DNA from 2 places in the Aeribacillus composti genome. Region 2 is predicted to be linked to the other one. Evidence: a T-box and tRNA genes for the amino acid it is inferred to sense, from the RefSeq annotation. Region 2 holds a T-box; the other holds one or more tRNA genes.

Region 1 (11,544 bases), 1.3 Mb from region 2:
CTGATATGATGGGGATCATGAACCGGCCGATCGTTCGCGGGGATAAAATTATTCCAGTTGAGCGGTTTGGTGTGCAAGTCATATCAATGGCTTTTTTTGTTGAAGATAATGCGCCTGTTGTTTGGAGAGGTCCGATGCTCGGAAAAATGCTGAATAACTTTTTCCAAGAAGTTGAATGGGGATCGTTGGACTACTTACTCCTTGATTTGCCTCCTGGTACAGGTGATGTTGCATTAGATGTGCATACATTGCTTCCAACTAGTAAAGAAATCATTGTAACTACGCCTCATCCAACAGCTGCATTTGTTGCTGCAAGGGCTGGTGCAATGGCCATTAAAACGGAGCACGAAATTTTAGGAGTTATTGAAAATATGTCCTATTTTGAAAGTAAATTAACAGGCCAAAAAGAGTATGTATTTGGGAAAGGCGGAGGTCAGAAGCTTGCAGAGGATTTGCAGGTCCCTCTATTAGGGCAAATTCCGCTTGAGCAGCCGGACTGGGATGAAGAGGACTTTGCTCCGTCTGTTTATAATGAAAACCATCCAATAGGGAAAATTTATTTAGATATAGCAAGAAAAGTGATTGAGATAACAGAAAAGTAAAGGAAGGGAGAGGAGGTCTATTGGCCTCCGCCCCCGCCTTCGTTTCCGGAGCTGCCCCCGCCTTGTTGTTTACTTTGAGCTTGCTGAGCAGCCTTCAATAGCGCTTCCTCAATTTTCGGTTGAAAGAGCGGACTTGATAGAACATCTGTAATTTGCTGCTGTAAATATTGGCGGTATTCTTTGCTTTTTAAAACCTTCAATAGTTCTTCTTCCATTTGAGGATTTTTCAGCACATCCATAAGCATTCCTTGATATTCCGGATCTTTCATTAAACGTTTGATCACTTTTTCATGTTCTGTTTGCAATGTTTTCGCAAATCCTTCCGCAAATTTTGTATCTTCAAATGTATTTTTCCAAAATTCCTTCCCTTTTTCTGATGTTAACGCTTTTTCAATCGTATTATTGACGGTTTTTTGATCTAAAATGAGGTTTCGTTGAACTTCTTCATCTTTCATAATTTCTTGAACGGCTTTTTTTCCTTCGTCAGATTTTAATATGTCTACAACCATTTTTTTTGTTTCATCATAATTCATTGGTTCACTTTGCTGCCGATCCGCACATCCTGCAACGATCATCCATATAAGCATCATGATGAGGAGCGAACAATTTCTACCTCTCATATTTCATTTAGCTCCTTTCAATAATAACTTCTACCATTATGTTGAGAAACCAACTGTTTTTTATGCGAAAAAAGTTTTGCCATATGGTAATATACAAGTTGGATTGATAAAATCATATGATATTTTACGAAATATGGAGGGGTTGGCAGTGAAAAGCCGAAATTGGGTACGATTTTTCCTTTCTACTCTCATTGTAGGTGGAGTTGCGACAAGTATTGTTGGTTTTATCTTAAGATGGAGCGAGTATGAAAAATTGTTTTTGTCTTTTAATATTGTTGAAATTGTTGCAGTATTGTTTTGGCTGATCGGAGTAGGTTTTATTTTCAGCATCATCAGCCAAATGGGCTTTTTCGCTTATTTGACTGTGCACAGGTTTGGCCTAGGCATTTTTCGCTCAGTTTCGTTATGGAACTCTGTTCAAATCTTGTTAATCATTTTTGTGTTGTTTGATTTAGTTTATTTTCGATATCAATTTTTTGCGCAAACTGGAGATTCCATTGTCCCGTATATTTTAGTAGCTGTTGTCATTTTGTTGTTTTCTGCTGTAATTGCTTATTTTAAGCAAAAACAGACGAATAAAGATGCGTTTGTCCCTGCATTGTTTTTTATGGTTGTTGTTTCAGTGATTGAGTGGATGCCGGCCCTTCGTGTCAATGATAGAGATTGGCTGTATTTAATGCTGTTTCCAATTTTAATTTGCAATGCTTACCAATTGTTGATTTTGCCGAAAATGACAAATGACTCGCCAAAAGCAAAAAAGAGCTGAAGGAGTTTTCCTTATAGCTCTTTAAAATGCTTATTGATTTCCAAAATATTGAAAACGATTGGTTTGAATTTACTTCCAAAGTTCTTTTCATTTGAATGATAGTTCTTTCGTTCTTGCATTGCTGTTTTCAATTAATTCTTGTACGGTTACATTTTTAAGGCCGTTTTGTTTCAAATGTTGAATAATCGCCGGCAACGCTTGGTTAGTTTGTTTAACTGAATCTGATGCGTGAAGCAGGATAATATCACCTGGTTTTAAGTGTTTCGTAACATTTTGGATAATCTTGTTGACTCCCGGGTTTTGCCAGTCATTTGAATTTACACTGTAATGGACGACAGTTAATCCATATTGTTCAGCAATATTTAAAACGTTTTGATCGAATTGGCAGGTTGGGGGCCGCAGCAATTTTATATCCTTGATACCAAGCTTTTGAAATGTATGCTGGGCTAAAGATAAATCACGCTTAATTTCGTTAGTGTCCAACTCAGTATAGTTTTTATAAGCATATCCTTTGCTGCCGAGCTGATGACCGTCATCGATAATTCTTTTGACTACTTCAGGATGGCGTTCGGCCCATGAGGCGGATACAAAAAATGTTGCATTGGTTAGTCCATATTTTTTCAAAGTATTTAAAATTGGAATTGCTTTTTCATCTCCCCAGCTAATATCAAATGTCAAGGCAACTTTTTTACCGCTTCCGTCTCCTTTATAAATTGCTTTCGGCCCGTTCTTTGTAGTGAAAACCGGGATATTTGGTATTGTTTGAAAGTACATAAAGACAGCAGTAAAAAAAGCGATTATGATTAAAAAAAGTAATTGTTTGATTTTTTTAATATGGATGATGTAAAAACGGTTCATTGATGCTCCTCCTTGTCCTTATCTTGTAAAATTGTATGAATTGAACTTTTAATTATGAATAAGGATGGAGAATTAAAAATAATTTTAAAAAGGTGTTGACGAAATAGTTTAAAGTTGATATATTATTAATCGTCGCTGTTTGTTAAGTGTTTTAAAAAATGTATTGACAAACGTTTTGACGCCATGATATATTATGAAAGTCATTGTGGAAAAATAAAAAACATTGACTGGACACAATTGTTTTGTTATAATGTTATTTCGTCGAAGTAGTTATATGATCCTTGAAAACTGAACAAAACGAAAAGCGTGCCTGTTGATTCTAAAAGAGCATTTGGTGACAAACTTTTTTTGGAGAGTTTGATCCTGGCTCAGGACGAACGCTGGCGGCGTGCCTAATACATGCAAGTCGAGCGGACCGAAGGGAGCTTGCTCCTTTAGGTTAGCGGCGGACGGGTGAGTAACACGTGGGCAACCTGCCCTGCAGACTGGGATAACTTCGGGAAACCGGAGCTAATACCGGATAACACCGAAAACCGCATGGTTTTCGGTTGAAAGGCGGCTTTTAGCTGTCACTGCAGGATGGGCCCGCGGCGCATTAGCTAGTTGGTGAGGTAACGGCTCACCAAGGCGACGATGCGTAGCCGACCTGAGAGGGTGACCGGCCACACTGGGACTGAGACACGGCCCAGACTCCTACGGGAGGCAGCAGTAGGGAATCTTCCGCAATGGACGAAAGTCTGACGGAGCAACGCCGCGTGAGCGAAGAAGGTCTTCGGATCGTAAAGCTCTGTTGTCAGGGAAGAACAAGTACCGTTCGAACAGGGCGGTACCTTGACGGTACCTGACGAGGAAGCCACGGCTAACTACGTGCCAGCAGCCGCGGTAATACGTAGGTGGCAAGCGTTGTCCGGAATTATTGGGCGTAAAGCGCGCGCAGGCGGTTCCTTAAGTCTGATGTGAAATCTCGCGGCTCAACCGCGAGCGGCCATTGGAAACTGGGGAACTTGAGTGCAGGAGAGGGGAGCGGAATTCCACGTGTAGCGGTGAAATGCGTAGAGATGTGGAGGAACACCAGTGGCGAAGGCGGCTCTCTGGCCTGTAACTGACGCTGAGGCGCGAAAGCGTGGGGAGCGAACAGGATTAGATACCCTGGTAGTCCACGCCGTAAACGATGAGTGCTAAGTGTTAGAGGGTATCCACCCTTTAGTGCTGCAGCAAACGCATTAAGCACTCCGCCTGGGGAGTACGGCCGCAAGGCTGAAACTCAAAGGAATTGACGGGGACCCGCACAAGCGGTGGAGCATGTGGTTTAATTCGAAGCAACGCGAAGAACCTTACCAGGTCTTGACATCCCCTGACAACCCTAGAGATAGGGCGTTCCCCTTTCGGGGACAGGGTGACAGGTGGTGCATGGTTGTCGTCAGCTCGTGTCGTGAGATGTTGGGTTAAGTCCCGCAACGAGCGCAACCCTTGACCTTAGTTGCCAGCATTCAGTTGGGCACTCTAAGGTGACTGCCGGCTAAAAGTCGGAGGAAGGTGGGGATGACGTCAAATCATCATGCCCCTTATGACCTGGGCTACACACGTGCTACAATGGGTGGTACAAAGGGCAGCGAAACCGCGAGGTGGAGCGAATCCCAAAAAACCACTCTCAGTTCGGATTGCAGGCTGCAACTCGCCTGCATGAAGCCGGAATCGCTAGTAATCGCGGATCAGCATGCCGCGGTGAATACGTTCCCGGGTCTTGTACACACCGCCCGTCACACCACGAGAGTTTGTAACACCCGAAGTCGGTGGGGTAACCCTTACGGGAGCCAGCCGCCGAAGGTGGGACAAATGATTGGGGTGAAGTCGTAACAAGGTAGCCGTATCGGAAGGTGCGGCTGGATCACCTCCTTTCTAAGGATATATACATTGAAATAGGGTACGCTTTTCCGTTTTGTTTAGTTTTGAAGGATCACATCCTTCCCCGTTTGCTGGTGAATTCGCAAAGTCGATTTCCCAGCGAATAGAAGCTGAATAAAAAAATACAGGATGGGCCTGTAGCTCAGCCGGTTAGAGCGCACGCCTGATAAGCGTGAGGTCGGTGGTTCAAGTCCACTCAGGCCCACCATAAATAAGACCATCCTGGGGCCTTAGCTCAGCTGGGAGAGCGCCTGCTTTGCACGCAGGAGGTCAGCGGTTCGATCCCGCTAGGCTCCACCATAAGTTTGATGAATATTGGAAGCATTGCTCCTATGCGAGAGCCCATTCGAAGGATCGGATGTTCGGCTCGAAGCAACTCAAGCAGCAAGGGAGCTCATTGAAAGAAAAAGCATTGTTCTTTGAAAACTGGATAACGGAAAGACATTCACGAATAGATCGCTCATGTTAGGAAGAAACGGTTAAGTTAGAAAGGGCGCACGGTGGATGCCTTGGCACTAGGAGCCGATGAAGGACGGGACAAACACCGAAATGCTTCGGGGAGCTGTAAGTAAGCGTCGATCCGGAGATGTCCGAATGGGGGAACCCACTGCCCGTAATGGGGCAGTATCCATACCTGAATCCATAGGGTATGGAGGGCAACCCGGGGAACTGAAACATCTAAGTACCCGGAGGAAGAGAAAGCAACAGCGATTCCCTGAGTAGCGGCGAGCGAAACGGGAACAGCCCAAACCAAGAGGCGTGCCTCTTGGGGTTGTAGGACACTCGATTAAGGAGTGACAAAGGAACGGGGTAGACGAAGAGGTCTGGAAAGGCCCGTCAGAGAAGGTAACAACCCTGTAGTCGAAACTCCGTTCCCTCCCGAGTGGATCCTGAGTACGGCGGGACACGTGAAATCCCGTCGGAAGCAGGGAGGACCATCTCCCAAGGCTAAATACTCCCTAGTGACCGATAGTGAACCAGTACCGTGAGGGAAAGGTGAAAAGCACCCCGGGAGGGGAGTGAAAGAGAACCTGAAACCGTGTGCCTACAAGTAGTCAGAGCCCGTTAACGGGTGATGGCGTGCCTTTTGTAGAATGAACCGGCGAGTTGCGATTTCGTGCAAGGTTAAGCCGAAAGGCGGAGCCGCAGCGAAAGCGAGTCTGAAGAGGGCGAAATAGTACGAGGTCGCAGACCCGAAACCAGGTGATCTACCCATGTCCAGGGTGAAGGCAAGGTAACACTTGCTGGAGGCCCGAACCCACGCACGTTGAAAAGTGCGGGGATGAGGTGTGGGTAGGGGTGAAATGCCAATCGAACTTGGAGATAGCTGGTTCTCTCCGAAATAGCTTTAGGGCTAGCCTCAAGGGAAGAGTCTTGGAGGTAGAGCACTGATTGGACGAGGGGCCCCCATCGGGTTACCGAATTCAGTCAAACTCCGAATGCCAATGACTTATCCTTGGGAGTCAGACTGCGAGTGATAAGATCCGTGGTCAAAAGGGAAACAGCCCAGACCGCCAGCTAAGGTCCCAAAGTATACGTTAAGTGGAAAAGGATGTGGAGCTGCTTAGACAACCAGGATGTTGGCTTAGAAGCAGCCACCATTTAAAGAGTGCGTAATAGCTCACTGGTCGAGTGGCTCTGCGCCGAAAATGTACCGGGGCTAAACGTATCACCGAAGCTGCGGGTTGACACCGTTGGTGTCAGCGGTAGGAGAGCGTTCTAAGGGCATCGAAGCCGGACCGGAAGGACCGGTGGAGCGCTTAGAAGTGAGAATGCCGGTATGAGTAGCGAAAGAGGGGTGAGAATCCCCTCCGCCGAAAGCCTAAGGTTTCCTGAGGAAGGCTCGTCCGCTCAGGGTTAGTCGGGACCTAAGCCGAGGCCGAAAGGCGTAGGTGATGGACAACAGGTTGATATTCCTGTACCACCTCCTCACCGTTTGAGCAATGGGGGGACGCAGGAGGATAGGGCAAGCGCGCGGCTGGATGTGCGCGTCCAAGCAGTTAGGCTGGCAAGCAGGCAAATCCGCTTGCCGGAAGGCTGAGCTGTGATGGCGAGGGAAAGGAAGTACCGAAGTTCCCGATTCCACACTGCCAAGAAAAGCCTCTAGCGAGGTGAGAGGTGCCCGTACCGCAAACCGACACAGGTAGGCGAGGAGAGAATCCTAAGGTGAGCGAGAGAACTCTCGTTAAGGAACTCGGCAAAATGACCCCGTAACTTCGGGAGAAGGGGTGCTCATCAAGGTGATAAGCCATGATGAGCCGCAGTGAAAAGGCCCAGGCGACTGTTTAGCAAAAACACAGGTCTCTGCGAAACCGTAAGGTGAAGTATAGGGGCTGACGCCTGCCCGGTGCTGGAAGGTTAAGGGGAGCGCTTAGCGAAAAGCGAAGGTGCGAACCGAAGCCCCAGTAAACGGCGGCCGTAACTATAACGGTCCTAAGGTAGCGAAATTCCTTGTCGGGTAAGTTCCGACCCGCACGAAAGGCGTAACGATCTGGGCACTGTCTCAACGAGAGACTCGGTGAAATTATAGTACCTGTGAAGATGCAGGTTACCCGCGACAGGACGGAAAGACCCCGTGGAGCTTTACTGCAGCCTGATATTGAATGTGGGTACAGCTTGTACAGGATAGGTAGGAGCCAGAGACGCGTGAGCGCCAGCTTGCGCTGAGGCGACGGTGGGATACTACCCTGGCTGTACTGACATTCTAACCCGCGCCCCTGATCGGGGCGGGAGACAGTGTCAGGTGGGCAGTTTGACTGGGGCGGTCGCCTCCTAAAAGGTAACGGAGGCGCCCAAAGGTTCCCTCAGAATGGTTGGAAATCATTCGGAGAGTGCAAAGGCAGAAGGGAGCTTGACTGCGAGACCTACAAGTCGAGCAGGGACGAAAGTCGGGCTTAGTGATCCGGTGGTTCCGCATGGAAGGGCCATCGCTCAACGGATAAAAGCTACCCCGGGGATAACAGGCTGATCTCCCCCAAGAGTCCACATCGACGGGGAGGTTTGGCACCTCGATGTCGGCTCATCGCATCCTGGGGCTGTAGTCGGTCCCAAGGGTTGGGCTGTTCGCCCATTAAAGCGGTACGCGAGCTGGGTTCAGAACGTCGTGAGACAGTTCGGTCCCTATCCGTCGCGGGCGCAGGAAATTTGAGAGGAGCTGTCCTTAGTACGAGAGGACCGGGATGGACGCACCGCTGGTGTACCAGTTGTCCCGCCAGGGGCACCGCTGGGTAGCTATGTGCGGAAGGGATAAGCGCTGAAAGCATCTAAGCGTGAAGCCCCCCTCAAGATGAGATTTCCCATCGCTAAACGCGAGTAAGATCCCTTGAAGATGACGAGGTAGATAGGTCCGAGGTGGAAGCGTGGTGACACGTGGAGCTGACGGATACTAATCGATCGAGGACTTAACCAAGTAGGAGCATCTATTCGTGAAAGAAACGTTATCTAGTTTTGAAAGAATGACATTCCGATGTCATTTGACAACAGGAAGGAAAACAGAAAAGGCTGCTTGGTGGCAATGGCGAAGAGGTCACACCCGTTCCCATCCCGAACACGGAAGTTAAGCTCTTCAGCGCCGATGGTAGTGAGGGTTTGTCCCTTGTGAGAGTAGGACGCTGCCAGGCTGCCTTTAAATTCTTTTTGAAAGCTGGGCTTATTGTAGAGAACCATACAAGAGTACATTCTTTTGAAGTCATTTTGATATACTGATTGAGCTGTATGTGAACCAAAATATGGTTTATTAAAATATTCCGCAGTAGCTCAGTGGTAGAGCATTCGGCTGTTAACCGAACGGTCGCAGGTTCGAATCCTGCCTGCGGAGCCATGCTTCCATAGCTCAGTTGGTAGAGCACTTCCATGGTAAGGAAGAGGTCACCGGTTCGAGCCCGGTTGGAAGCTTTGATGAAAAACGTTGAAATAACAAGGTTTTCTCGATGTGCGAGGGAGCCTTTTTTTGTTTTTATATCATTCTTCAACAACATTTTGACGGCAATAAGATCTTTTATATTATTTTTAAAAAAATATAAAAGACCTCGATAAAATTTATGTCGGCCAAAAGGATGATGTATAAAATTTTGTGTAAAGCATAAGGTAGGGTATTTTCTGATTTGGCCAAATATTCCAGAGAACCCTACCTATGTCTAAAAGAATACCGAATGGTGACTGGGCTAATCAACAGGAAAGTGCCATTCGTCAGTTTGTGAATGAAAAATTAGAGCTGATTAATGTGGGAAGAAATGAAACATTTCCTCGAGATTGAACAAGCTGGAACATCGAATATGAGAAACGGCTACTATTAACGAAATCCAGATACACAATAAGGTCGGATCACCGGAACGGAGAATTTCAAACGCATTTGTTCCCCCTTACCAACGCCATACCGGCTGGCTCGAGGAAGCGATCATCAAGATGTATCAAAATGACATGAGTACACGTGAAATTGGCAAGTTTATCGAACGAATTTTAGGAAATGCCAATCGTTTTGACTTGAGTTCCAAAGAATTCGGTGACATCTGCCGTTTAGCCATTGAACTGTCTTTTCAAGTGCTTCAAGTAGCACGTATGAATTCAACCCTTTTTCGGAATGACTGATTAAGTGAAATCTAGAGTTTATTTACTTCCACAAGTGTTTTATTATCAAATTCGTACACTTTATCACATAGTATGTGAATATCCTCACTGATATGACTCGCCAATAAGATGGTTGTCCCCTGTTTTTTCAATGACAACAGCAATTCTCTTATCTGTTTGACTCCTGTTTTATCCAGACCGTTCATTGGTTCATCTAGTATGAGTATTTTCGGCTTCTCCATAATTGCTTGTGCGATACCCAATCTTTGTTTCATACCTAAAGAATATTTTTTCACACTTTTCTTGCTGTTCGGATCTAGACCGACACTTTGGATTGCTTCTATAATCTCCTTATCACTAATCTTATTGCGTATAGAAGCTAAGTATTTTAAATTTTTAAATCCGGAGTAATCGGACAAGAATCCTGGTGTCTCGATAACAGCACCAACTTCAGTGGGAAAGTCAATATCCTTCCCTAAAATATTTCCAAAAATTTTAATTTCTCCTTGGTCTGGGAGTAAAATGCCGCAAAGTATCTTAAAGAAAACTGATTTACCACTCCCATTATGCCCGACAAACCCGTAAATCTTTGCTTCTTCAATATCAAGATTTATATTATTAAATACTTTCTCCTTTTTAAATGTTTTGCTCAAGTTCCTTACCTGCAATACAACTGCCATAGTTTATCACCTTTCCTTGAAAATTCAGCAATCTAACGTCGCGTCATAACGCGATACGACAAATAAATGAACAGAAGAATCCATAAAACATGAAAAAAGACAAAACCAGCGATTGAATGACTCCCGCTACCTGGAGCCAACACGTCATAGTTTACAAGTCTGCCATGGCTTCCAAGCCATAGATTCACATTCCCAAAAATGAAAGGAATGATGTACATTAAAGCAGCAGAGAAGTACCCGTAACCGCTTTTTTGGGTAAGGAGGTTGATATATACTTGCCACAAACTAATACTAAAAGAGCCGATTAGCTGGATAATCCATGAAAGGAATAGAAATAACCATTGTGAATATACATCTTTTGACGACAATTTACCTGCCCAATACTGGACTGTAATATCACCTGACTTATAAATAGAATGCAAAATGAACCAGGACAGACTGTAATAAAAAAATAGGTACACAACATGAATGGCAAATAAGACGGTCAAATGGGCCAATGCCCACGCGTTCCTGTTAGATATCCGCAGCAAAGTATACAGTAAATTCTCATGAAAATTGTTTTCCATGTATAAGTCAACAATATACGCTAATACGAAAAAAGGGAGCAATGTATGAATGATCGTTAAAATATCCGCCCCCTCGAACACGGCAAAGTGGAAGATGAATGCATCTATAGTGGATGAGACAAGATCTCCATAATATAGAAGTGTGACCAAATTAGAGATGACGAACACTGCGATCGCCAGAAGCCACTGATGATAAGTAAAGTAGCGCATATTAAACTGAACAAGGGCTTTCCATTCTCTGATCATATTCAAGATCCCCCAAATTCCAGCTTTGATTTTCTCATCCACAAGACGAGAAGCATTAAAACTATAGGAGAAACGGCTGCTGCATTCAACACCATTGCCGATTGGAATCCGTTTTCATTCAGCCTAAGCGTCACGAGATAACCGTTATGGATATACAAAAACGGAGCATACGATACAAAAAACCTATAAGCAAATAAATGGTTAATAACAAGGAGCATCACCGTCACCGATACTGCTTTGACGATGCGATAACCATCTGCTGACGCATAAACAAACAAATATAGGATGCTGAGAAACCAAATACTTAAGACATATCGTATAGCTAACAGAATAAAACCAGTAACTGGTTGTATATGCCCAATAAGCTCCCCGTGGTAAAGATTGGAGGATCCTGGACTCCAATGGATGCTATAACCGTATAATAAAAGAGAAATTAGAGTAATAATACAAAGATATACGAGCGTGTACAGTGTACTTATTAAAAGTATTAGGAATATTTTGGAAAGTAACCAAGTCGATTTTTTATTTAAACGCAGCAGAACATAGAGAGTTATCGGCCGATCATCGCAAATATCACTTAACACAAACAGGAAGAACAGCAAAAACAAGAACAATTGGTAGTAAGGATGATACAGCATATCGAAGATTAAATCCCACATATTGAGGAAACGGTTGTCAATATGCTCTAATTTGCTATTGGCCAGAAAAGTTGCTAAACATACGAGCAATACAAAC
Region 2 (11,544 bases):
ATCGAAGGAACTCAATTTTTGCACCTCTTTCCTAGACTAAAAAGCGAATCTGCTTGTCTACATCCATTTTACACTATGAATGAAATTTATGAAACGGATTTCACCCAGTCTTCGACAAAACGAAGAGCTTCAGCTAACCGTTCAGGATTTTTTCCTCCCGCTTGAGCCATGTCAGGTCTTCCGCCGCCGCCGCCTCCACAGCGGCTTGCAATTTCCTTAATTAATTTTCCAGCATGGAACCCTTTGTCAACTAAGTCTTTTGTGATGCCGGCTGCTAAATTTACTTTTCCGTCTGATACCGTTGCTAGCACAACAATAGCCGAGCCGAGCTTTTGCTTCAGTTCATCGACCATGCCGCGCAATCTGTTCATATCTTTCACTTGAACTTTTTCCGCAAGAACTGTTACACCTTTGATCGTTACCGCTTTTTCAGCGATGTTCCCCGCTTCCAGATTGCTAAGCTTCATCGTAAGAGATTCGTTTTCCCGCTGTAGTTCTTTTATTTCTTGCTGCAGACTGTCAATTCTCTCCGGCAGATTTTTTACATTCGCTTTCAGTTTTGCCCCAATTTCCTTTAACAATAAATATTGTTCATTCATAAACCGGTACGCTTCTTTTCCTGTCACCGCTTCAATTCGGCGGGTTCCTGCACCAATTCCAGTTTCGGAAACAATCTTAAACAGTCCGATTTCCGCTGTATTTGTTACATGGCATCCGCCGCAAAGCTCAAGCGAATAATCGCCTACTTGAACAACGCGAACAATTTTTCCGTATTTTTCTCCAAATAAAGCCATCGCGCCCATCGCTTTCGCTTCGTCAAGAGGCATGTGCTCGATAGAGACTGGAATGCTTTCCCAAATTTTCTCATTTACAATTCGTTCAATTTTTTCCAGCTCTTCTGTTGAAACTTGTCCAAAATGTGAAAAGTCAAAACGGAGACGGTCGGAAGCAACAAGCGATCCAGCTTGGTTGACATGTACGCCCAGCACGTCCTTCAGCGCTTGGTGCAGCAAATGTGTCGCTGTATGATTTTTCACGATGGATTTTCTAGACTCTGCACAAACGGAAGCGTAAACTGCTGCTCCTTTTGTCAAAACGCCTTTTTCGATGACAGCCCGGTGCAAGTGTTGGCCGTTCGGCGCTTTTTGCACATCTTTTACGTTTAAGACCACATCATCATTTTTGATGATTCCTTTGTCAGCAATTTGACCTCCGCTTTCAGCATAAAAAGGCGTCTCGTCCAATATAATTTGGACCTCTTCCCCGCTCTCGGCTTGATCGACTAATTCCCCATCTTTTATGATCACAAGCACCCGTGCATTTGCTTCTAGGGTATTGTAGCCGACAAATTTGCTTTCCTCTTTTAATTCCACAAGAATTCCGCTTTGCACTTGCATCGAGTCGACATCCTGTCTGGCTTTTCTTGCACGTTCTTTTTGATGCTCCATTTCTCGTTCAAAGCCTTCATAATCCAGCTCCATGCCTTCATCTTGTGCGTATTCCTCCGTCAATTCCACTGGAAAACCATATGTGTCGTAAAGCCGAAACACATCTTCGCCTGGAATTATTCGGCTACCCTGTTCTTTCTGCTTTTTGATTACATCCGCTAAAATGGCAAGCCCTTCATGGAGAGTCTCATGGAAACGCTCTTCCTCATTTTTAATTACCTTTTGAACAAAGGATGCTTTTTCTTTTACTTCCGGATAGTAATCGTTCATAATTTCCGCTACAACCGGAACTAATTCATACATAAACGGGCGGTCTATGTTGATCGTTTTTGCATACCGAACCGCTCTGCGGATAAGACGGCGAAGTACATACCCTCTGCCTTCATTAGAAGGTAGCGCACCGTCTGCAACAGCAAATGTAACCGTGCGGATATGGTCGGCAATCACTTTAAAAGCGACATCTTTCTCTTTGTCGGTTCGATAAGCTTCCCCCGAAATCTTTTCGGTAGCTTGAATGATCGGTAAAAAGAGATCTGTGTCAAAGTTGGTCGGCGCATTTTGAATGACAGAAACCATTCGCTCTAAGCCCATGCCTGTATCAATATTCTTTTTTGGAAGCGGAGTGTAAGTTCCATCAGGATTATGATTAAATTGAGAAAAAACAAGATTCCAAACTTCCAAATAGCGTTCGTTTTCCCCACCGGGATAAAGTTCCGGATCATTTGGATCGTTTCCAAATTCTTCTCCACGATCATAAAATATTTCAGTATTTGGTCCGCTTGGCCCTTCACCAATATCCCAGAAATTCCCTTCCAAACGGATAATTCGTTCTTCCGGCAACCCGATTTTATTTTTCCAAATGTCATACGCCTCTTCATCTTCCGGATGAATAGTAACTGATAATCTATTTGGGTCGAAGCCAATCCATTTTTCGCTTGTTAAAAATTCCCATGCCCATTCAATCGCCTCTTCTTTAAAATAGTCGCCGATTGAGAAATTTCCGAGCATTTCGAAAAATGTATGATGGCGCGCTGTTTTTCCGACATTTTCAATATCGTTTGTTCGGATTGATTTTTGTGCGTTAGTAATTCTCGGATTTTCAGGAACAACCCTTCCGTCAAAATATTTTTTCAATGTTGCGACACCGCTGTTGATCCACAATAGTGACGGATCATCAACCGGAATTAAAGAAGCGCTCGGTTCAACCGAATGTCCTTTTTCCTTAAAAAAATCTAAAAACATTTGACGAACTTGTGCTGAAGTGAGCTTTTTCATGGCATTCCTCCTAAAATGTCTTCATTTTTCTCGCAAAATAAAAACTCTCGCCTATGTAAATGCTCTGATTTACACAGGGACGAGAGTTACTCGCGGTACCACCCTGATTATGAGCCAATTGCTCATCACCTTCATTTGCCGTAACGTGGCATTTTCGTCAGGTTTTGCCTGCACTCAGAATTAGCGTTCTGTTGCCCTTCATCTAGAGCTTCTTTCAGCCTCGGAAGCCCCTCTCTTTTAAGATGGACTGCAACATACTCGATTCGTCATCGCTTTCATGCACTTATTCCATGTCTATCACGAATTATAGACAACGAAAAATCGCTTGTCAATGCGCTTTCCTCAGACGGATGATATGCAGCAATATCTCTTTCAGAACAGTGATAAAAGGCACAGCTAAAATTAAACCGATCACTCCGCCGATTTCTCCGCCCGCCAAGAGCGCCATAATAATCACCATCGGATGCATATGCAGGCTTTTCCCAACGATGAAAGGGCCAAGAATATTACTTTCAATAAATTGCAGCCCAAAAATGATGAAAAGCACTACAATTATTTTGTTAATGGAGAGCGTCGCAGCGACCATCAAAGCAGGAACCGCACCGATAAATGGACCGAAATAAGGAATAATATTGGTCATTCCGATAATCGTCCCTAAAATTAACGGATATTTAATTTTAAACAGCCAAAACAAAATCGAAGCCGCCAGCCCGATCAGAAAACAAACAAATAGTTGCCCCCGCAAATAACTTCCGAGCGACTCATCGACGTTTTCTAAAAAACGTCTCCCTTCACGTCTCCATTTCTTCGGGGTGAAGTACCAAATGGCCTTTTTCATTTTCTCATAATCTTTCAACATATAAAAAACGAGAAAGGGAATGACACCAATAATAACAGCATAATCAATAATTGACTTCATGCTTGAAAGCATCCGTTCAAGAAAGGCAGCGACGGATGTTTCCATTCCAGCAATAAAAGATTCAATTCGATGATGAATTTCTCCAGGTAAATTGGTTGTTCCGTCATGAATTTTATCCGTCCAGCTTTGGTAATATTTTGTAAACATAGGGATATTTTCGGAAAGGTCTTTCATTTGTTCAACAAAAATTGGGACACCTTTATAAAAGCTAAAACCGACTCCTCCGAAAAAAATAAAATAGATGATGAGAATCGAACATGTTCTTGGAACACCTGAACGGTAAAGTTTTTCCACTACGGGATGAAGCAAGTAGGTAATGAAGCCGGAAAGCATAAAAGGAATTAAAACAGCTTTTAACATTTTGAAAATAGGAAACCAAATGACTTTTAGCTGAAGAACCATATATACAAACAATGATAAAATGAGAAAAAAAATGATTCGGAAAAGCCATTTCCGCTCTCGCTCATTCATCCCGCATCCCTCCTCTTATTATTTTGAGGAATGCTCACGAAAATATGCATGAAGGCGCCCATTTTAGGCGCCTCAAATCGCACGATCTTCTTCAGGAAACAAGTCATCTAAAGAACTTAGTGTTCCGTCTTCTTCTACTTGATGTGTGTGAATAATGCCTTTTGTAACGGTAAGCTCAATAAAACAATGCCAACAATAATACTGATTGACTCCGATTTTTCCAATATCTTTGCTTTTACAATTCGGACATGTAAACAAACAGGGACACCTTCTTTATTCATTTATTTAATTATTTATTAATCCGGTATGTTCTCGCTATGCACACTACTATTTGTTACCATTTTCAAAAAAATTATACGTCTCTATAAAGCATGCTTTTTATGCTTAAACAATTTGTCCCCTGTTTGTAGCATCATCTGTCAATCGTTATCGATCTTATGGAAAGGAACAAATTTATTATCCTTCGCCCTCTTCCATAAAATCATATGGAGTGATGTTCTCCATCCCAATGTTGGCATCTTCTAGTGGAAAAGGAAGCTCCTCTTTCAGCTCGACAAGTTCAGACGTTTTCAGCCTCTCTTTTAAGGTTGTCTGCCTCATCGACTCCTGATTGTTGTATACTCCCATTTTTAACGCTTCCCATTCTCCGCACATAATTAAAAATTGCTTGCTCCTTGTAACAGCTGTATAAATCAAATTTCTTCTCAACATCCGAAAGTAGCCTTTTACTACCGGCAAAATGACAATCGGAAATTCGCTTCCCTGCGCTTTATGGATGGAGCAGCAGTAAGCATGAGTAAACTGATTAAAATCTTGCTTCGTATAGGTTACTTCGATACCGTCGTAAGAAATGACCACCATATCTTCTTTTTCGACATTTTCTTTTGCGTAAAAAATAGAAACAATCTCCCCAATATCGCCATTAAACACGTTTTGATCAGGCTGATTGACGAGCTGCAGCACTTTGTCCCCGATTCGGTAAATAACGTTGCCATGCTTGATCTCTCTTTTTTCTTTTGAAGGGGGGTTTAACATTTCCTGAAGCATTTCATTCAACTGATCAATGCCGGCAATCCCTCTGTACATCGGTGCCAACACCTGTATATCCTTCGCAGAATATCCTTTTTTCAAAGCGTTCTCAATTACTCTCGTTATAACTTCTTTTATTTGTGATGTTGTACAAGGAATAAACGATCTGTCTTGTGTCGTTTGCAAAAGGTTCGCTGGAAGAGTTCCTTGGCGGATTGAATGGGCCAAATCAATAATTGTAGATCCTTCTGCTTGTCTATAAATATCTGTCAGTGTAACAACTGGGATTCGTCCGGATTGAATCAAATCGCGAAGCACTTGGCCGGGTCCAACGGACGGAAGCTGGTGTTCGTCTCCGACAAGAACAATTTGTATGTCCGAAGGAAGCGATTTAAACAATTGATGCATGAGCCAAATATCAACCATTGATACTTCATCAACAATCAGAAGCTTTCCAGAAATCGGATGATCCTCATTGTGTTCAAATCCTTCTGAACCATTCCATCCTAAAAGGCGGTGGATTGTGACGGCAGGAAGACCGGTTGCTTCTGCCATTCTTTTTGCAGCTCGTCCGGTAGGTGCCACCAGTACAATGGGAAACGGCTCTTCCTTCTTTTGATATTCTTTTGGGTTCAATGAAAGGCCATGGAGGTTCGCATAAATTTCAACGATGCCTTTGATAACGGTTGTTTTTCCCGTTCCAGGCCCGCCGGTCAGCAAAAGAATCGGCGAATGAATAGCCCGCTGAATGGCTTCTTTTTGAGAGGGGGCATACTGAACATTCATTTTTTCTTCCAGTTTTCCTAACTCCAGCAAAAATTCTGATTCAGGAAACATATCTTGAAATTGGTTTTGGGTTAAAATTTCTTCAATGTTATTGGCAAGTCCCACTTCAGCATAGTAAAGAGAGGGTAAATAAATTCGATCTTCCTCGACGATAATTTTTCGATCTTCTTCCAATTCAAGAATGATTCTTTCAATATCCTGATCAGATATGTCTTCTCCATTTTGGGTGAGCAATTTTTTCGCTTTTTCCATCAGCTGAACTTTTGTAACATATACATGTCCTTCTTTTACAGCATCTTGTTCAATAGTGAACAAACAAGCCGCCTTCAGCCGGTCGGGATGATTGCCGGAGATCCCAAGCTCTCTCCCAATTTCATCCGCTCGAATAAAGCCGATCCCTTCAATATCTTCCACCAATTGATATGGGTTTTTTTGAATGATTTTAAGCGTATCCTCCCGATATAGCTGATAAATTTTCATCCCAAGTGCAGGCCCAATGCCAAGCTGATTTAATCCGATTAAAACCCCTTCTAAACCTTGATGTTCCTTCAGTGTTTCAGCCAGTATTTTGGCTTTTTCCTTTGAAAGCTTCTTCACTCTTTTTAATGAATCGGGATCCTCCAAAATAATCGAAATCGCATGTTCCCCCAGTTCATTCACGATCGCTTCCGCTGTTTTTTTGCCGATTCCTTTAAAAAGCCCGCTTGATAAATATTGAATAACTCCTTCTTTCGTAGTTGGAAGCTCCTTTTGAAAACGCTCAGCTTGAAATTGTACGCCGAATTTTGGATGGTATTTTTTTGCGCCAAAAAACGTATAGCTGTCATGTAATTGGAGAAGAGGAAAAAAACCCGTCACGGTCACTTGATCTTGCTCAAACTGTTCATTCGTCTCTTCAATTTTCACTTTAATAACAGTATAAAAATTTTGCTCATTCTGGAACACAATATGTTTAATGACTCCGCGAACAAAAGGAGTACTTTCCTCATGAAACAAACTCTCCTGTTGACCGCCCATCCTCTTTCCTCCTAATTTCGTTTAAATCATCTCTTCTAACAGCCTTTTCCCGTTGCCCGCAAGCAAATGATCCGGTTGAATGGAAAGCGCCATATCAAACATTTTTAAAGCTTCTTCTCTATTTTCTTCAAATGCGTACGCAACACCTAAATTATAATAAGCATCTGCGTGATGTTGATCGAGGTCGATCGTTTTTTCAAACTCTTTTTTTGCTTCTTGAATGTGGCCTGCTTGTGCTAAACATAAACCATATTGAAAGTGAGCGCTGGCGTCTTGTTCATCCAGCTCAACCGCCCGCAAAAAATATGGAAGTGCAAGACGGGGCTGTTCAAGCTGGTAAAGAGACATTCCAAGCATAAAATAGACATCTTTATGAGCAAGCCCATACTTTTCCGCCTGATCAAAAAATGTTTTCGCTTTATGATAATCTCCCGCATTATAATGAACGGTTCCAATGCCGTAATACGCAGTAGCCGTCCCTTTATCAATCTCAATCGCCTTTTCATAAAATTTCAATGCTCTTTCTGCATCACCTGAAGAGGCAAGCAAATTCCCAAAATTTACGTATAACACAGGGTCGTTTGGATTTTCTTCCAATGCTTCTGCAAAATATTTCGCTGCTTCTTCCCATTTCCCTTCTTTTATTGCTTCTAAAGCCAGTTGATTTTTATGCATCCATTTCATCCTTTCACATCCAAAGACAAAGAGGCTGCGCCAAGTTAACAAATCTCATTCCGATCGGTACAGCTTATCTCTTTAACCGACATACCACAGTTTTTCGCCGTTGCGAAATACTTTATCGATAATGCCGCCTCCCAGACATTCCTCTCCATTATAAAAAACGACAGCTTGTCCTGGTGTAACGGCACGGACCGGCTGTTCAAACGAAATTTGTGCAGTTTGATCACCGATCATTTTCACTTTTACCGGCTGATCAGGCTGGCGGTAGCGAAATTTTGCGGTGCAAACAAGCTCATCTGTTGGTTTTACACCGGTTATCCAGTTTACATTTGTTGCGATAATGGAGTCTGAATATAAATGTTCATTATGAAATCCTTGTTCAACATATAAAATATTATTTTTCAAATTTTTTCCAACCACAAACCAAGGATCGCCATTTCCTCCTATTCCGAGTCCATGGCGTTGACCGATCGTATAATACATAAGCCCGTCATGCTTCCCTTTTACCTCACCAGACAACGTCTCCATTTTGCCGGGTTGAGCAGGTAAATACTGGCTTAAAAATTCTTTAAAGTTCCGCTCGCCAATAAAGCAGATGCCTGTTGAATCTTTTTTCTTTGCTGTTGCCAAGTTTGCTTTTTCCGCAATTTCTCTAACTTCTTTTTTTTCAAGATGCCCGATGGGGAACATGACCTTTGACAGCTGCTTCTGATTCAGCTGATTCAAAAAATACGTTTGATCTTTGTTTGGATCCTTTCCTCTGAGCAATTTGTACACACCATCGCGGTATTTTACCCGTGCATAATGACCTGTTGCGATATAGTCCGCGCCTAAGTCAGCTGCATGCTCCAAAAAAGCTTTAAATTTAATTTCTTTATTGCACATGACATCGGGATTTGGCGTTCTTCCAGCTTTATATTCCTCTAAAAAGTAAGTGAACACTTTATCCCAATACTCTTTTTCGAAATTCACTGCATAATAAGGAATCCCAAGCTGATTGCATACACGGATTACATCATCATAATCTTGCGTTGCCGTACATACGCCATTTTCATCCGTATCATCCCAATTTTTCATAAAGACCCCGATGACTTCGTACCCTTGTTCTTTTAGGAGCAAAGCAGTTACAGATGAATCTACTCCGCCAGACATCCCGACTACGACTCTTGTTTCATGCGGCGCCTTTTCCATCTCTCTCACCTCTTTCTATTTTGACGTTAACCTTTTAACAATCTCGGCTGTTTTTTTGGCAGCCGATTCAATTTGTGCCTCCGTATTTCCTAAGCCGAAGCTGAATCGAACCGATGAAGTTATTTCTTTTGAATTTTTGCCAAACATTGAAACGAGCACATGCGACGGTTCAACTGATCCTGCTGTACAAGCTGAGCCGCTTGATGCCGCAATTCCCGCCAAATCGAGGTTGACAAGAAGCGATTCAACATTTGTTCCCGGAAAGAAAACGTTTAATATATGAGGCAGGCTGTTGTCAATCGAGCCGTTCACAGCGAAGGAAATGCCCTCTTGTTCAAACACATCGATCATTATTTGTTTAAAATGCACATATTGCTCTGTTTTTTCCTTTCTTGTTTGTTCTGCAATTTTTGCGCTTTCCGCAAACCCGATAATCGCTGGAACATTTTCCGTTCCGGCTCTTCTCTTCAATTCCTGCTCACCGCCATGCATGCGCGGAGTGAATTTCACCCCAGCTTTTGCATATAAAAAACCGATCCCTTTCGGCCCATTTATTTTATGACCGGAAACCGACAGCAGATCGACATTCAGCTCGCGAACATCAATTGGAACGAGTCCGTATGCTTGAACTGCATCGGTATGAAAATACGCTTGATGGTTTTGTAATAAGCTTCCTATTTCTGAAATAGGCTGTAAGGCACCTACTTCATTATTTCCATACATGACTGTGACAAGAATCGTTTCATCTTTTAAAGCTTTTTTAAGATCATCGACAGAAATAACTCCCGATTGATTGACAGGCAAATACGTAACGTGAAATCCGTTTTTTTCTAGATAGCGGCAAGATTGGAGGACAGCCGGATGCTCAATTTCTGTTGTGATAATATGGTTTCCTTTTTCTTTATTAGCAAGCGCTGTTCCAATCACCGCTAAATTATCTGCTTCTGTTCCTCCGCTTGTAAATATGATTTCTTTTGGATCGGCATGAATACTTTTGGCAAGGAGCTCTCGAGCCTCATCCACTTCTCGTCTGCTTTCTCTGCCAAAAGAATGGATGCTAGACGGATTGCCGAAATAATCCTTCATAAAGGTTGTCATTTTATCCAAAACTGCGGGATGGACTGGCGATGTTGCCGCATGATCCAAATATATCCGTTCCAAAGTTAATTCCTCCCGACTTTAAATGTAAAACATGTAAGCGTCCTGCTCATTATCTCCTGTATGGCTTGCTAAATCATCAAGTGTCGTGTTGTCAAGAACGTCCTTCACCGCATCGCGGATTTTTAACCATAGATGCCTTTGAGCAGGCGGTTCATCTTCAATTCCTTCAACAGGGGTGATCGGTCCTTCCAACACACGGATAACGTCACCAGCCGTTATTTTGGACGGATCGTTCGCTAAAATATATCCGCCATAAGCTCCGCGAATGCTTTTGACAAGTCCGGCATTGCGGAGAGGAGCAATTAATTGTTCCAAATAATGCTCTGATAAATCATGAGATTGTGCAATACTTTTCAAAGATGTCGGTCCTTCTCCGTACTTTCGCGCCAATTCAATCATAATCGTTAAACCATAGCGTCCTTTCGTTGAAATTCTCACGTTTCTACACTCCTATTTTTTAGTTTTTTTCAAGATTTTCACCATCTTGGTTCTACTTTAAACTTTAGACATTATAGCATATTATTTTATTAGTGGGTAAATGAGATGATATGATTTTTATTTGGGAGCGATAAAATGGAACCTTTAGCGTATAGAATGCGTCCAACCAAAATAGAAGATATTATTGGACAAGAACATTTAGTTGGAAAAGGAAAGATTATTGAACGAATGGTGCGAGCTAAATATTTAAGCTCGATGATTTTATACGGACCTCCTGGAATCGGAAAAACATCTATTGCAACAGCAATAGCAGGCAGCACTAACACGCCTTTTCGAAAGCTGAATGCGGTTGTCCACAATAAAAAAGATATGGAAATTGTTGTAGAAGAAGCAAAAATGTCAGGGCAAATCATTCTCATTTTAGATGAAGTGCACAGACTTGATAAAGGGAAACAAGATTTTTTGCTTCCATATTTAGAAAACGGCATGATTATTTTAATCGGTGCAACGACAAGCAATCCGTATCATGCCATTAACCCGGCGATTCGGAGCCGCTGTCAAATTTTCGAATTGCACCCTCTTTCTCCAGATGACATTATGATTGCCCTGAAAAGAGCTCTTACAGACCCAAGAGGACTGAGCGACTTTCCTGTTCAAATCAGCGACGAAGCTCTAAGACATTTTGCCGAAAGCTCCGGCGGAGATGTGCGTGCGGCGTTAAATGGATTGGAACTCGCCGTTTTATCAACAAAGGAAGATGAGAATGGGAACATTTGCATTACGGTTGAAATTGCTGAAGAGTGCATGCAAAAAAAGAGCTTTTCCCACGATAAAGACGGAGATCATCATTACGATGTTTTATCTGCTTTTCAAAAGTCTATTCGCGGGTCCGATGTAAACGCAGCGCTTCACTATTTGGCCAGATTAATTGTGGCAGGGGATCTTTCTTCGATTGCAAGGCGTTTAACGGTCATCGCCTATGAAGATATTGGCCTTGCAAATCCGCAAGCGGGACCTAGAACTCTTTCGGCTATAGAAGCAGCTGAGCGCATCGGTTTTCCCGAAGCACGCATCCCTTTGGCCAATGCGGTGATTGAACTATGTTTATCCCCTAAATCAAACTCTGCT

What was found. The T-box of region 2 lies ahead of alaS (alanine--tRNA ligase). A T-box ahead of a tRNA ligase gene usually reads a tRNA of that ligase, here a tRNA-Ala.
Region 1: it encodes a tRNA-Ala, which carries the amino acid that the T-box ahead of alaS (alanine--tRNA ligase) is inferred to sense. The anticodon was not compared.

The regions. Positions count from the first base shown of each region.
Region 1 is NZ_CP134501.1:171,860-183,403, forward strand. Features, by position in the region: gene salA (iron-sulfur carrier protein/transcriptional regulator SalA) at 1-602, shown strand, start outside; gene gerD (spore germination lipoprotein GerD) at 620-1,222, opposite strand; gene RI196_RS00965 (KinB-signaling pathway activation protein) at 1,371-1,988, shown strand; gene pdaB (polysaccharide deacetylase family sporulation protein PdaB) at 2,076-2,846, opposite strand; rRNA gene RI196_RS00975 (16S ribosomal RNA) at 3,192-4,745, shown strand; tRNA gene RI196_RS00980 (tRNA-Ile) at 4,883-4,959, shown strand; tRNA gene RI196_RS00985 (tRNA-Ala) at 4,976-5,051, shown strand; rRNA gene RI196_RS00990 (23S ribosomal RNA) at 5,229-8,160, shown strand; rRNA gene rrf (5S ribosomal RNA) at 8,256-8,371, shown strand; tRNA gene RI196_RS01000 (tRNA-Asn) at 8,497-8,571, shown strand; tRNA gene RI196_RS01005 (tRNA-Thr) at 8,573-8,645, shown strand; partial or broken gene RI196_RS01010 (transposase) at 8,884-9,221, shown strand; gene RI196_RS01015 (ATP-binding cassette domain-containing protein) at 9,350-9,997, opposite strand; gene RI196_RS01020 (hypothetical protein) at 10,030-10,809, opposite strand; gene RI196_RS01025 (hypothetical protein) at 10,812-11,544, opposite strand, start outside.
Region 2 is NZ_CP134501.1:2,694,049-2,705,592, forward strand. Features, by position in the region: gene RI196_RS13150 (IreB family regulatory phosphoprotein) at 1-15, opposite strand, end outside; gene alaS (alanine--tRNA ligase) at 87-2,723, opposite strand; T-box leader at 2,796-3,002, opposite strand; gene RI196_RS13160 (AI-2E family transporter) at 3,052-4,113, opposite strand; gene RI196_RS13165 (YrzR-like zinc ribbon domain) at 4,186-4,371, opposite strand; gene recD2 (SF1B family DNA helicase RecD2) at 4,570-6,945, opposite strand; gene RI196_RS13175 (tetratricopeptide repeat protein) at 6,967-7,620, opposite strand; gene mnmA (tRNA 2-thiouridine(34) synthase MnmA) at 7,702-8,817, opposite strand; gene RI196_RS13185 (cysteine desulfurase family protein) at 8,833-9,978, opposite strand; gene cymR (cysteine metabolism transcriptional regulator CymR) at 9,997-10,416, opposite strand; gene RI196_RS13195 (replication-associated recombination protein A) at 10,552-11,544, shown strand, end outside.